Regions from separate parts of the Paenibacillus sp. S02 genome, predicted to be linked through region 1. Evidence: predicted binding sites of a transcription regulator. Region 1 holds the regulator's gene; the other holds the start of a gene.
The links. Region 1 encodes Rex, which represses fermentation and respiration genes when NADH is low (regulators of the CRP and FNR family bind a similar motif). Its sites were predicted from a motif close to TTGTGAAATATTTCACAA; they were not measured.

Region 1 (7,868 bases):
TGCACGCCATGAAGCAGGAATAGCGGATGTCGTTATTACGAATCACTCTAAGTTGTTCACAGACGTCAAAGCCAGTCACCAGTTGTTGCCGAGCTATGAACATCTGGTGATTGATGAAGCCCATCACCTGGAGGAAGTAGCTGGTAAGCACCTAGGTATGCATATGAAATATTTCACACTCGTGCATACACTGACGCGACTGTTCAAAGACAGCAAGAATGGACAACTGCCTTCACTTCGTCAACAGTTGGCAAAATCGGGGCACGAGAAGTCGGCGGATTGGGCCTCAACCATCGACCAGATGTATCCGCTCGTGTTAGAGGTTAAGGAAACTTGGGACCTGCTAAGCGACAAGCTGTTTGGCATGTTGCCAGAGCGAAGCGATGCGACACCGGGTGAAACAGGACAGTTTTCTTCCCGTCTCAAACCTTCAGCCAAGCCTGCAAAGTGGGATCAGGCGGGGGCTTTGGAAAATCAGCTATATGTAACGATGAGTGAAATTTTGCGCAAGGGCGACAAGCTGATGCTGGACGTCAAGGAAGAACATGACGATTATGCGGCGGATAGCCTTATTACAGATATCACGGGTCTGCTCAAGGATTTGGCGGGGATCCGAGAAAATTTGCGCTTTTTTATCCGACTCGATGATGAAACAACCGTATACTGGCTCGAAGCGAGTGGGCAATTCCGTAGTAAATCATTGCAATTTTATGCGGTGCCCGTCGATGTGAGCCGCCAGTTGAAAGAAATGTTTTTTGACAAAAAAAGAAGCATTATTCTGACGTCTGCTACCTTATCGGTAGATAAGTCGTTTCAGTACATGATCGATCAGCTCGGCTTACAGGAGGCTGCAGATCAAGAGCGGCTGATGACTTCGCAGCTCCCGTCACCCTTTAATTACAGGGATCAGGTGTTGCTGGTCATTCCACGGGATTTCCCAAGCGTGAAGGGCAGTGTAGGAGATGCACACTTTGTAGATATGCTCGTTAGTTCTCTAGGAGCGACTGCTCAGGCGACGCGGGGGAGAATGCTCGTTCTGTTTACTTCCTATCGGATGCTCCGGCAAGTGTATGAGCCGCTCAAAGAGGCCTTAGCATCCAGCGAAATTACTGTGCTGGGACAAGGTGTGGACAGTGGCAGTCGCAGCAAGCTAACCCGCCGTTTTCAGGAAGCCAAAGCTTCTGTATTGCTGGGAACCAGCAGCTTCTGGGAGGGCGTCGATATTCCGGGGAAGGCTCTGACTTGTTTGGCCATTGTTCGCTTGCCGTTTCAACCGCCGAACCACCCGTTGCTGGAGGCAAAAAGCGAGCTGCTTCAGCAGCAGAAGAAGAATCCATTTATGAAGCTGTCTGTACCACAAGCGGTCATACGCTTCAAACAGGGATTTGGTCGGTTGGTACGTACAGCGAGCGACCATGGGGTCGTTATCGTTTACGATACGCGTGTGATCGAATCCTATTACGGAAAGCACTTTTTGTACTCGTTACCGGGACCAAAAATGGAGCATATGCCATCGGAGCAAATGGTGCCCCGCATCGCCGAATGGCTCCAATCCGCCCCGGAGACAGAGGCATAACGGACGGACACTAAGTATGTTCGTTACAATTAGGGGGAGCAAGTATGAAATCAGATAAAATTTCAGAGGCTGTCGTACGGAGGTTACCCGTATATTTACGTTATCTGAATGCACTTCACAAACGGGAGGTGGCTACGGTCTCTTCTCAAGAGTTGGGACAGAGGCTAGATTTGAACCCGGCCCAAATCCGTAAAGATCTCGCCTATTTTGGAGATTTTGGTCGGAAGGGTATCGGTTATGATGTTTCTTATCTAATCGAGAAAATACGCCATATCCTGAAAATCGACCAGCAAATTAATGTCGTATTGGTCGGTGCGGGTAATCTGGGGCAAGCCCTTTCGAATTATAACGCTTATTTAAAAGACAATATGAAGATTGTAGCAGTATTTGATGCGTTTCCGGATAAGGTAGGGACCAAGATCAATACATTGGTCGTTCAACCGATGGATGAACTGGAAGCGACTGTGAAAGAAAAAAACATTCGAATCGGGATTATTACTGTACCTGATTTTGAAGCACAGCACGTGGCTGACAGGCTTATTGAGAGCGGAATTGGAGCGATCCTGAACTTTGCACCGACTACTCTCAAGGCACCGGCCAACATTCGGATTCATGCCACAGACTTTACAACTGATTTGCTTAGCCTCGCTTATTATTTGGAGGACGGAAAGGAAGAAACACAATATGACAGTGAATAAATGGATGATTAAAAACGGCTCTTTTGCCGTAAATGGATCAGAAGCTGGGGTAGTCCATGGTTTTATGATTGTGGAGGATAGCCGTATTACTTATATTGGCGAAACTTTGCCTGCGGGTGAGGAAGAGACGGAAGCGATCGATGGTAAGGGGCTATTGTTTTTACCTGGTCTGATTAATACTCATGGTCATGCGGCGATGTCTCTGCTGCGTGGGCATGGAGATGACTTGGCACTTCAAGTATGGCTTCAGGAGAAAATGTGGCCTATGGAAGCCAAGTTTACATCTACGGACGTATACTGGGGTACGTCCTTGTCTGTGCTGGAAATGCTGAAAGGTGGAACAACGACCTTCCTGGATATGTACGATCATATGGATCAGGTGGCTCGTGTAGCTGAAGAGTCAGGTATTCGTGCAAGTCTGATGCGTGGAGCAATTGGACTATGCTCGGAAGAAGAACAGCGAATCAAGCTGGCTGAGGCCGTGACTTTTGCGCGTAACTGGCATGGTAAAGCAGACGGGCGTATTACAACGATGATGTCTCCGCACGCGCCATACACATGTCCACCTGCGTTTATTGAAAAATTCGTACAAGCTGCGCATGATCTGGACTTGCCACTGCATACGCACATGTCTGAGACGATCGCCGAAGTGGAGCAAAACGTACGCGACTACGGTTTGCGTCCAGTTGCACACTTGGATAAGCTTGGCTTTTTCTCCCGTCCTTCGCTTGTTGCCCATGGCGTTCATTTGAACGACGAAGAAATAGCTTTACTGGCTGAACGTGGTGTAGCGGTTTCGCATAATCCTGGTAGCAACTTGAAGCTGGCAAGTGGTGTGGCCAGAGTGCCTGAATTGCTGCGTGCAGGGGTTACTGTTTCTCTCGGAACGGATGGTCCTGCCAGCAATAATAACCTGGATATGTTCGAGGAAATGCGTCTGGCGGCACTTATTCACAAGGGTGTATCCGGTGACCCTACGGCAGTTCCTGCAAGTGAAGCGCTGCGTCTGGCAACAGAATATGGTGCAAAGTCGATTGGTTTAAAAGAAGTAGGAGCGTTGGCAGCGGGCAACAAGGCTGACTTTATCGCGTTGGATCTGAATCAGGCACATTTCTTGCCGCGTACAGATCTTATTTCCCATGCGGTATACTCTGCAAGCGCCAAAGACGTGGCTCACGTATGGGTAGACGGTCGTCAGGTTGTGAAAAACGGCGAATGCCTGACTATGGACGAGGAACGTATCAAACATGAGGCACAAGCCGCCTTTGAAGGGCTGCTGTCGCGCTAATTCAGGTGTCACATCCCCTTAGAGAGGAAGCACGGGTTTGAAAAATAAGAAAAAGTGGATAGCGGTCGCCATTTTGGCCGTGATACTGATCCTGATCAGCATTTTCTGGTATTATTCCTATGTTACTCAAGACCAGGTGGCTGAGGAAAATGCCGCTATCATTAAGGCCAAGCAATCAGGTGGTCTGGTTAGCACGACTCAAACATGGAAGTCTGTGTGGGATCAGGTATATTGGGTGGTTCAAGGGAAAAATGCACAGAATGAAAATATAATGGTGTGGGTTCCTTTTCAAAAAGTGGAGGGACAACCTAACGTACCTGCGGCAGATAATAGCGGTGTTCATACCGAGTTGCTGAAGAACGGAGTCGATGAGCAAAAAATGACGGCAATAATTCAGCAGCAGCTTCCAGGTGCAAAAATTGTAAGGCTTCAGCCGAGTGTGTTCAATGGCGAATATGTGTGGCAGTTGTTTTACGATGATGGAAGTCATCATTACTACACCTTTTATCGTTTCTCAGATGGGGTAGCGACGGGTGTGAAATATACTTTGCCCAATAACTGAGCCTGGTGTGAGGATTGGCAAATGTGGAATGAATGACTAGTAAATGATTAAAAGCTCAAGAAAAAGACGTAAATACGACAAAATTCGTATTTACGTCTTTTAGTCTTGCTATGCCGTAAAGCTGGGCTGAAAGCCAGTGAAGCATCTTTACCTATCCATCTTCTCTCCTAGGTCAAATTCATCTTTATGGCGGGCAATAGCGAGTGGAGGATTTGAATCTGGAGAAGCGGAGCGTTCGCCTTTGCCGCCGGATTTTCCCCATAAGAATCTAATCGAAAAAATCCGGTGGCAACAGCGATCGTAAGATCAAATCCTACACGCAGCGTCTCGCCTCCACCATAACCAAAGATTTTGCCTCATCACAACTCCTCCACACATTGCCTTCGATATTAGATATACGTTATGATATACTATATTTTATAAGTGATAGACAAAAATGATAGAAAAAAGAATTGCTGATCACTATAAGATCATGCAATTTGGTTGTTTGTTGACATTCGTCCCGTTTCTTCTGGGTTTTACATTTTGAGAGGAGGATGTTGTTTGAAATTGCGTGCAGTTCCTATCGTTGTGGCGGCAGTTTTGGCAGCTTTGCTGCTATTTGGGGGATGGTTCATTTACCGTCAGGTTACAATGCAAAGTCCTCTGGAAAAACTGGTATCTCAATATCCAGGCGTGACAAGCGCTCAAATAGATATTAAACAGGATCAGGTTGTATTGAAACTAGATCTCAAACCGCAGGCGGATGTGGCCAAATTGGTTGATGTGGTTAAGCAAAAAGGACAATCCATCATTGGCAGCCGCACCATTAAGTTGGATATCGCAGATCGTTCCAATTCAGCACTGAATCAATGGTGGTCTGAGGCTATGTTTCCTGTGGCCGAAGCGATGGAAAATAAAAAGTATACTCAAATTTCATCTACAGTTGAGCAGATGAAAAAGAAAAAGACGGGTATCAAAGCTGATACCGACATGGATTCGAACAATGTCTATATCCGACTCAGCGAAGGTAAAGCGACCAAGTTTATCGTTTTGCCACGTCAATCTCAGCAAATGGGGGTATGGCCTAATGCCTAGATGGATCAAGGAAATATTAATCGGCATTGTGCCGGTAACCATTATATTTCTCGTTTTTATTGGGGTAAATATTATCCCTCTTCTGGTTGCTGGCGTGATGCTCAGCGGCTTGTTAATGCTTATGCATGCGCGTGGCGGTTTGGCCGTAGGTGCTGGGCAAGAGCGTAAACGTAAAAAAAATGGTCCGGACAAGCTGACTTTTGAGGAAATCGGTGGGCAAGAAAGCGCCAAGCAGGAACTGCGCGAGGCCCTGGATTTTTTGAATCGACATGATGAAATTTCCAAGTTTGGTATCCGTCCATTAAAAGGCGTTTTGCTCACAGGTCCTCCGGGAACAGGGAAAACGCTGATGGCGAAGGCAGCGGCACACTACACTAATTCTGTATTTGTTGCAGCCTCAGGTAGTGAATTTGTTGAAATGTACGTTGGTGTTGGAGCAGGTCGTGTCCGTGAGTTGTTTCGGGAGGCGCGTACTCGTGCAGCCAAGGAAAAGAAGGAAAATGCAATTATTTTTATTGACGAAATCGATGTAATTGGTGGTAAACGTGAGGGTGGACAGCAACGAGAATATGATCAGACTTTGAATCAGTTACTGACAGAAATGGATGGTATTTATTCGGCAGATACACCGCGGATTTTGATCATTGCGGCAACAAACCGTAAAGAAATGCTGGACAGCGCCTTAACGCGTCCAGGGCGTTTTGACCGTCATATTCAAGTGGATCTGCCTGACAAGAAGGGCCGTCTTCATATTCTAAAAATTCATGCCAAAAACAAACCGATTCAGGAAGATGCGAATCTGGACAAAATTGCTGAGGAATCTTACGGGTTTTCCGGCGCACAGCTGGAGAGCGTGATGAATGAAGCGGCAATCTATGCGATGAGACAGGATCAGAAAATGATTGCGCAGAAGCATCTGTCGATGGCAATTGACAAAGTGATGATGGGTGAAAAGACAGACCGAGAATCGACCTTGGAAGAGAAAAAACGTGTAGCGATTCATGAACTAGGACATGCTATTATGGCCGAAATTGTTCGTCCCGGTAGCGTAAGCCAGGTAGCACTTAGCCCACGTGGGAAAGCGCTTGGCTATGTGCGCCACAATCCACAGCAAGAGCATTATTTATACACCAAGCAGTTCCTGGAGGAGCAAATTATGATCTCGCTCGCAGGGGCTACGGCGGAAGAAATGTACTATGGCGGTCGCAGTACCGGCTCAAGTAATGATTTTGAGCAGGCGCTGAACATCGTTCATACGATGATGACTTCCGGTTTGACTTCACTTGGCATTATTAACATGGAAATGGTAACCAAAGAAGAACTCATGCGGGAAAATGGCGAGATTATGGCTGACCTGCATACCCGAACTTTGGAGCTGCTGGAAAAGCATCGTCCTGTGTTCGACAACTCACTTGACATCCTGATGAAGGAAGAAACTCTGTCTGGAGACCAATTTAGATGTCAATTTAGTGAAAATGCTTTATTACCAGCATAATTTTTTATGCTGGTTATTTTTTTTTACTTTTAGTCCGTGCTAAGATATTATTATCTATTGGGACATAAACATGTATTTTTCGACAAAGAAGGATACAATATATGAGAGTGACCAGGAAAGGGTGGAGTAAAGAATCATGCAATTTAAAAAAATCGGCGTCATCGGCGGCGGCACCATGGGACAGGGGATTTCTGAAATGCTCGCGTCCAAAGGAATCGATGTGCTGTTGGTAGAGCAGACACCAGAGAAACTAGACTACGCCTACAATATGATTGAAACGAGTCTGGACAAACAACTGGAAAAGTGGGCAATTACTCAAGCTGAGAAAAAATTGATCTTATCCCGTATTCAAAAAGTAATCCATTTGGCGGAGCTCGGCAGCTGTGATATGGTCATTGAGACTATTACAGAGAATCTGGACGAGAAGAAAGCAGTGTTCCAAGAGCTAGACCATGTGTGTCCAAGCAATATTATTCTTGCAAGTAATACATCCACGCTGAGCCTGACCGAGCTTGCTAGCTCGACCAAGTATCCTGAGCGTGTTATTGGTATGCACTTTATTTATCCAGTATCCCGTATTGATCTCGTAGAAATTATTCGTGGTTTGAAAACTTCGGACGATACATTTGAACACACTAAAATGTTCGTGGAAGAAATAGTGGAGAAAAAAGGAGTCATGATTTATGAATCTCCTGGATTCGTAACAAGCCGGATTATCTGTCTGCTGATTAACGAAGCGGCCCATGTACTTCAAGAAGGCGTGGCTTCCGCAGAAGATATCGATGACGCTATGCGAATCGGCTATAGCTTCCAAAGCGGTCCTTTGGAAATGGCTGACCGCTTTGGTCTGGATTCCGTTTTGGCTGCTCTGGAGCGTATGTTCCGTGAATTCGGCGAATTGAAATATCGTCCGTCCATCGTACTGAAGAAAATGGTGCGTGCAGGTAATCTGGGCGTGAAATCGGGCGAAGGCTTCTTTAAGTACGACAAGGATGGTGACCGGATATGAAAATTCTCGTAATCAATGCAGGGAGTTCTTCCCTGAAGTACCAATTGTATGATATGACGGATGAGTCCGTTCTGGCAAAAGGATTGGTAGAGCGCATCGGTATGGATTCCTCCATTCTGACGCATAAGCCAACCAATAAAGAAGAATACACTGAAGTTAGCGA
Region 2 (7,868 bases), 2.5 Mb from region 1:
TTGCACGATTTCTATGGCTTTCCCGAAGAAATGTACTCAATCGATTACCCTGCACCAGGCGATCCGAAGCTGTATGAGGAGATAGAGCATCTGTTCAGTCAGCATAACCTGTTCCACCAGCCGGTTCGGAACCGGGGACTGGATCATGGAGCATGGGTGGTTTTGCGGCATATATATCCTGATGCAGACATACCGGTCGTACCCTTATCCATTGATTCTCGGCGCGCTCCCCAGGAGCAATACGAGATTGGACGGATGCTGGCACCGTTGCGAGAACAAGGGATTTTGATTATCGGTAGCGGCGGATTGGTCCACAACTTGCGGACACTCAAGCAGACGAGTGAGCCAGCCGATTGGGCCGTTCAATATGATGACTGGATTGCACAGCAGCTCCAAGACTGGAATTTGCGTCACCTATTCCAATATGACAAAAAGGCTCCATATGCCAAACAGGCGGTACCTTCTTATGGAATAGAGCATTTTTCACCTTTGTTTTATGCGATGGGGGCTGCGGATCATGAGCGCTCTGCGCATAAGCTTTTTCAGTCGTATGTCCTTGGCTCGTTGAGTCTCAATTGTTGGGCTTTTGGTCAAGAAAGTGATACGTAAATGTAAAAAAAGAACTTCCGAATCCACATGGTGTGTGGGAATGGAAGTTCTTTTGTGTATTTTGCGTCTTTGATTAATTAGAAGGCACGTTCTTTTTTAGCCAAGTGGATACCTGCGTAGTACGCTGATCTGCATTTTGATCCAACAGTGTCATAAATGCTTTCAGCTTTTGAATGTAGGTACTCTTCGAATCCATATTACGTTGAATGACGAATTGATACCCTTTTTTGGCATTCGGATGAATCTTCCCGGTATCATAATCGAATAATGGCGTATTGTTCGTGCCATAGAAAGTATAGAAGAAGTACAGATCGTGCAATTTTTTTATAGCTTGTGTACGGTTGGAATGTGGATATTGGTTTAAAAATGCCTCCTGTGCCAGCACTCGTCCGGCTAACTGTTGATAGCCGATACGGAGCGCGGCATCCTTGGTAGCCGCCTGTCCGGATTCCATCGCCATGATGTCAATATAGCTGCGGATATCTGTCGTGGTGTGCTTCCCGAAGACTTTATATTTTTCATAGTTGATGACTGGGTAGTACATGCCTTCTGCAGTTTCAAGTTTGTAGCCGGCATCTCTTGTTTGAGTTAGCAACTTTTTCAGGTTCGCATCGCTTGAACGGCTGATTACATTTGTGAACGAATCACCGGGTTTATAGATTTGATTTATTTTGATTTGAACAGAGGCTGGGTATAAGGTCTTTGCATAGGAATCCAATTGCTGGTTCTGCGCATTTTCCAGATGAAGCACCATGATGGTAGCTTGAGAGGCTGGAATGGATTGAATATGCTTTTGCAAATAAGTGAATGCCTGAGGTAGCTTGCCGGGTTGGCGTAGTAGCTGCTCGAAGGTCTTGGAGATAAGTTGTACACTTTCTGCCTGAGATGTCGTAGTAGACGTCGCCGCTTTGACTGATGTTGTATATCCCAATCCCATAGTCTGCACTGTGAAAGTTACGGCTGCGAGCATGAGATAGGCTTTGGTAATTTTTTTCATGATATAACCCTCCATTACGTTCTTTGATGTAACTGTAGTGTATAGGGTAAATGTATCGTGAGCATTCCATGTTGTATCCAACTTGTAAACGTTTGGGGGGGATGATGAATCCGATAAAAGAGTCCGAGTTAGAAGGAGCTGAAAGACCCCTTGTGAGTATAACAGCGCAAAAAAATAACCATTACCCCGGAGGATAACGGTTATTTTGGGATGTTTAAGCTATTTTTCGACTAGGGTCCGCTGGAAAGGTATCTTTATTTTTACGAAACAGTCCACGCAGGAAGGGCAGTACCCAACGGTCAAAGCCAATTCTTCCGGCATTTGCACCAGCGACTACAAGGAAGATTTCAAATAGCAGGTAGATTGCATTGGTGCTTACTGTACCCGAGAACAGGAACGAGAAGTTCATAACCATAGCCATCAAAGCAGCCAGTGTAGTCAATGTACCGAGAAGCAGGCCAACCCCTACCAAGAACTCACCCAATGGGATCAGGACGTTGAACAAACCTACATTCGGCAGGGCAAAGGTTTCCAAGAACGATCCCCACCAGCCTTGTACAGCGGGATGGTCTCCACCTGTTTTAGCAATGGCCCCCGAGATAAATCCGCCTGCATCAAATCCACCTGTCAGCTTTTCAAGTCCGTGGGTCATCCATTCATACCCTAGATAAACCCGTACTACAGTCAGCAACCACATTGCGACTTTGTTCTCACGTAACCAGCTGTTAAACATTCAAACCACTCCTCTTTCTTAATCTATAATGTTGGTTGTATTTCATTTTGTTGGGGATGATCATCTTTGCTACACCTTTATTGTAGTAGGTTCAGTTACAGTTATTTGTGATAAAAATCACAAAGTCTAAATATTTTTTAAATTTTAATGTCTTCAGATAAGTATTCTATAGATTGGTCATGCTTCAATCAAGACAAAAACAGGAAATAAAGCTTATAATGAGAAAAATAACTAAGTGGAGGGATGAACTTGTCCGGGCCCATTTCCCAACGAAATCATTGGTTGCGTGTGATGGCCTCAGCTCTGTTATGCATGACGCTGATGTCTTGTTCTGCTATGTCCAATACGGGTGAATCTGAATCCGTTCCCCAACTGACCAAGCAAGAAACAGAGAAGGAGGCACTTGAACCGCCGAAGGAGCAGTCTATTCCGGCATTTACAGCTCCGCTCACCGGGCTTCCGGTGGAGCAGCCAGTTTTGGAGCGACCGCTCGCTGTCATGATCAATAATGCTCCGGCTGCACGTCCACAGGCAGGACTTAGCCAGGCAGACATGGTATATGAAGTTCTTGCAGAAGGCGGGATTACCCGTCTGGTCGCTTTTTTCCAAAGTCATGGCGGAGATGTAAAGATCGGACCGGTCCGTAGCATTCGACCGTATTTGATTGAGCTAGGCGAAACCTATGGTGCGTTGCCGATACACGCAGGGGGAAGCACAGATGCCTATGCGATTTTACAGCAGCAGCGTAAGGAACATCTGGATGAGATTTCAAATGGAGGGGCTTACTTCTGGCGAAGCAAAGATCGTCGTCCTCCACATAATTTATACACAGACGTGAACAGACTGCGCAAAGGAAGCGATAGTAAAGGGTATGCCAAGCAGACGGACGTTCCAGTATATTCTTACCTCAAATCCGGTGAAACCCCAGTTATGGTGGACGAGACAGCAGCATCTTTACAAATCCGGTTTTTGCTTAAAAGCTATCGGGTATCTTATACCTATGATCCAGCGGATCAACAATATAAGCGTTTTGTGAACGAAAAGTCACATGTGGATCAAAATAATAACCAACAGCTCTCAGCAGCCAATGTCATTGTGATGAGCGCTAGACATCGAACGTTGGATGATGTAGGCAGATTAAGTGTTGAGGTGGACGGTAGCGGAGAGGCCATGGTGTTTCAACAAGGACAGTTAATACAGGCTGAGTGGCAACATACACCAGGCGATGCGATTCGTTTTATGAAAAATGGGGTTGAAATCCCGTTAACGCCAGGTACATCCTATATACATGTGGTACCTGCAGATACTTCACTAAAGGAACATGTAACCATAGAAGCAAATTAGAAAACGAAATACACCTTTTTAGGGAAAAAATGTCGGATAATGACCTTCCATGTCGGGCAATGTATACGTATATCATGAAATTTGCTTTTACAAACATTACAAAAACATTGATGAGTGTGATAAGATAGCAAAGGTTGTCTATTGCAGTCGAAACAGGTTGCGGATATTTTCGTAAAGGGGTAATCGTTATGAGATTGAAGAAAAAGGATATATTCTTCGAGACGTTGGAAAATATGGCAGATACGATCGTGCAAGCAGCCGATTATTTTGCCCAACATACTTCAAATCTTCAGGATGTAACTTTGTTTACAAATGAAATGAAGAAGTATGAAAATAAGTGTGATGATTACACACACACGATTATTACTGAGCTGAACAAGACCTTCATTACGCCGTTGGAACGCGATGACATCATGGAACTGACAACAACCATGGATGATGTGTTGGACGGTCTTGAAGCGACGGCTTCTCGTTTTTATATGTACAATATTACGGAGCCGGACGAGTATATTGTGCAGTTCGCTGATATTTTGCGTCAATCAGCTTACGAAATTCAGAAAGCTGTGCATTTGCTTTCACAGAAAAAATTGCTGGCCATTCGTGAATACACTATTCGCCTGAATGATTTGGAAAATCAGGGGGATGAATTGTTGCGTATTTGCATTAAAAACCTGTTTGCAACTGTAACTGACCCTATTGAACTGATTAAACGCAAAGAATTGTACGAACGCCTTGAAACGACAACGGATTCATGCGAGGATGTTGCAAATATGCTGGAATCCATCATTATGCGTAACTCGTAAGGGAGTCCTTTTACATGGATACAAGTTTACTGGTATTGGGTATTGTTATTTTTCTTGCTCTGGCATTTGATTTTATTAATGGTTTTCATGATACGGCGAACGCGATTGCAACTTCGGTATCGACCCGTGCATTGACCCCGCGACGTGCGATTATTATGGCTGCGGTCATGAATTTTCTCGGGGCAATATTGTTTACAGGGGTTGCGAAGACCATTGGTGGAAGTGTCGCTGATCCAACCAAGCTTACGAATGGAATTGATATCGTCATTGCGACGCTGATCGCTGCGATTATCTGGAACCTCTTAACCTGGTGGTTCGGTATTCCTTCATCCTCTTCTCATGCATTGATTGGTGCATTGGCTGGAGCGGTGTATGTAGGTGCGGGGTCGGATAAATTAAACTGGAGCGGCTTCATCGGGATTGTCGAAGGACTTATTTTCTCCCCGCTGATTGCTTTTGTTGTCGGTTACATCGTGATGATGATTTTAAAATATATCTTCGCTCATCGTAGTCCGCATACGGTGAACAAAGGGTTTCGTACAATGCAGGTCATTACAGCAGCGCTTCAGTCGTTCACGCATGGTACGAATGATGCTCAAAAGGCGATGGGGATTATTACATTCGCACTCGTTTCGGCGGGGTATCAGGACCATTTGGAAGTACCCATGTGGGTAAAAATTTCAGCTGCAACAGCGATGGCGCTGGGTACGTCAATCGGGGGCTGGAAAATCATCAAGACGATGGGAACCAAGATTTTTAAAATCGAGCCAATTAACGGATTCGCAGCTGACATTTCGGGAGCCTCTGTTATTTTCACAGCTACATTGCTTCATTTGCCCGTAAGTACTACTCATGCTATTACCTCGGCTATTTTGGGTGTGGGTTCTGCGAAGCGCTTTTCCGCTGTGCGTTGGTCGCTGGCCGGTCGAATTATTATTACTTGGGTGATAACCATACCGATTGCTGCACTGTTATCTGGATTGATTTTCAAAATTCTTTTCTAGTTCATTATTATTTCTTGAAAAAAAGGTACACACTATAGAATACACAATAAGCTTCCGTCCGCTTTTTGCGGCAGGGGCTTATTGGCATTCTGGGACAAAACTGCTTCTTTAAAGTTTACACATCCAGATAGTTCCATGAAACGTTTTTCAAAAATACCTGACATCAAAGTAGTCAATTTTTAATAACTCCTGTAGAATAAACAGAAAACTTTGAACCGTTCAACTGACTGGAGGAAATTATGCAAAAATCTAGAAAACTAATAGCACTCATGATTTGTTTGTTTTTTGTGGTTGCCCTGGCCGGTAATTTCGGTGTAGTGGCACATGCAGAAAATAAAACAAAGTATGATATCGGCACGGATACAACGTTCGCGCCTTTTGAGTTTGAAGATGTAGATGGTAAATTTGTCGGTATCGACATGGATTTGCTGGCAGCTATTGCCAAGGATCAGAATTTTGAATATACCATTAAGCCTCTTGGCTTTAATGCGGCAGTGCAGGCCCTTGAAACGAACCAAGTGGATGGTGTCATTGCCGGGATGAGTATTACCGATGAACGCAAGCGGAAATTTGATTTTTCCGAGCCTTATTTTGATTCAGGCGTTGTCATGGCGGTCCGCAAGGATAATGATACGGTTAAACGCTATGAGGACTTGAAAGGACAGCGTGTCGCTGTCAAAACAGGAACGGAAGGTTACACATTCGCAGAATCCATTAAGGCCAAATACGGCTTTACTACAGTACCGTTCGACGATTCTTCTCAAATGTATGATGAAGTTAAAACAGGTAATTCGGTTGCCTGCTTTGATGACTATCCGGTACTGGCATACGGTGTAAACCAGAATAACGGCCTTAAGCTGGTAACAGATAAGGAAAAAGGTGCTTCTTACGGGTTTGCTGTTAACCAAGGCAAGAACCAAGAGTTGCTGGAGAAATTTAATGCAGGGCTTGTTAATCTGCGCAATAGCGGGGAATACGATAAAATTTTGGCTAAATACCTTGGCGAATCGGGCAAAGGTGTGGCGCCTGTAGAGACCAGCCGCTGGGGACTGATTTCCGCTTCGCTGCCTTCGCTGATTAAGGGCATGGGAAATACGTTGCTGTACACACTTGTATCTTTACTCGTAGCCTTTATCCTAGGATTGGTGTTTGGCTTTATGAAAGTAAGCCATAACAAGGTGTTCCGTGGTATTGCAACTGTTTTCGTCGATATATTCCGCGGTATTCCGCTGATCGTGCTTGCTTTCTTTATTTACTTTGGTATTCCACAGGCACTGGATTTCAAAATGCCGCTTTTTGTTGCGGCTGTATTGACGTTATCCCTGAATGCGGGTGCGTATGTAACTGAGATTATCCGTGGTGGTATTCAGTCCATTGATCCGGGACAAATGGAAGCAGCTCGTTCGCTTGGTCTACCATATCGGACGGCTATGCTTAAAATCATTTTGCCACAAGCTGTGAAAATCATGATCCCGTCGTTTATCAATCAGTTGGTTATTACGTTGAAGGATACGTCCATTTTGTCTGTTATCGGTTTGGTCGAATTGACCCAATCGGGTAAGATCATTATTGCGCGGACATTCCAATCCTTTGATATTTGGCTGGTAGTAGCGGTGATGTATCTTATCGTCATTACAGTCCTGACCAAAATTTCCAACCGTCTTGAAGGGAGAGTTCGCCGTGGGTAAAATTATCGTTAAAAACCTGAAAAAAAGCTATGGTAGTAATCAAGTGCTAAAGGGCATCGACATGCAAGTACGTGAAGGCGAAGTTGTGTGTGTCATTGGCCCATCTGGTTCGGGGAAAAGTACGTTTTTGCGTTGTATGAACATGCTTGAAGAAATTACCGCAGGTGAGGTCATTGTCGATGACTACAACTTGAGTGACAAAAACGTGGACATTAACAAAGTCCGTGAAAATATAGGTATGGTATTTCAACATTTCAATCTGTTTCCGCATATGACCGTGCTTAAGAACATTATGTTCGCGCCGACTGAACTGGGCAAACAGTCCAAGGCAGAGGCCCGGGAAACGGCTATGAAGCTGCTGGATCGTGTAGGTTTGGTCGATAAGGCAGATGCATTGCCAGGACAGCTTTCCGGCGGTCAGAAGCAGCGTGTGGCGATTGCACGTGCGCTGGCAATGAACCCAGACATTATGCTGTTTGACGAGCCTACCTCGGCGCTCGATCCTGAAATGGTGGGCGAAGTGCTCGGCGTAATGAAAGATCTGGCGCGTGAAGGCATGACGATGATGATCGTAACGCATGAGATGGGTTTTGCACGCGAAGTAAGCGACCGTGTCGTGTTTATGGACGGTGGTTACATCGTAGAAGAAGGAACGCCACAAGAGGTATTTGGTAATCCGAAAAATGAGCG

Region 2: the regulator Rex is predicted to act here: its motif matches at 2,445-2,462, upstream of KAI36_RS04200 (DoxX family membrane protein).

What each region holds. Positions count from the first base shown of each region.
Region 1 is NZ_CP073682.1:3,448,914-3,456,781, reverse strand. It holds gene dinG (ATP-dependent DNA helicase DinG) at 1-1,576, shown strand, start outside; gene KAI36_RS15220 (redox-sensing transcriptional repressor Rex) at 1,621-2,274, shown strand; gene KAI36_RS15215 (amidohydrolase) at 2,261-3,562, shown strand; gene KAI36_RS15210 (cell wall elongation regulator TseB-like domain-containing protein) at 3,600-4,124, shown strand; gene KAI36_RS15205 (hypothetical protein) at 4,668-5,201, shown strand; gene KAI36_RS15200 (AAA family ATPase) at 5,194-6,696, shown strand; gene KAI36_RS15195 (3-hydroxyacyl-CoA dehydrogenase family protein) at 6,833-7,705, shown strand; gene KAI36_RS15190 (acetate/propionate family kinase) at 7,702-7,868, shown strand, end outside.
Region 2 is NZ_CP073682.1:926,664-934,531, forward strand. It holds gene KAI36_RS04190 (dioxygenase family protein) at 1-609, shown strand, start outside; gene KAI36_RS04195 (hypothetical protein) at 683-1,606, opposite strand; gene KAI36_RS04200 (DoxX family membrane protein) at 1,821-2,339, opposite strand; gene KAI36_RS04205 (DUF3048 domain-containing protein) at 2,589-3,683, shown strand; gene KAI36_RS04210 (DUF47 domain-containing protein) at 3,872-4,486, shown strand; gene KAI36_RS04215 (inorganic phosphate transporter) at 4,501-5,490, shown strand; gene KAI36_RS04220 (amino acid ABC transporter substrate-binding protein/permease) at 5,730-7,178, shown strand; gene KAI36_RS04225 (amino acid ABC transporter ATP-binding protein) at 7,171-7,868, shown strand, end outside.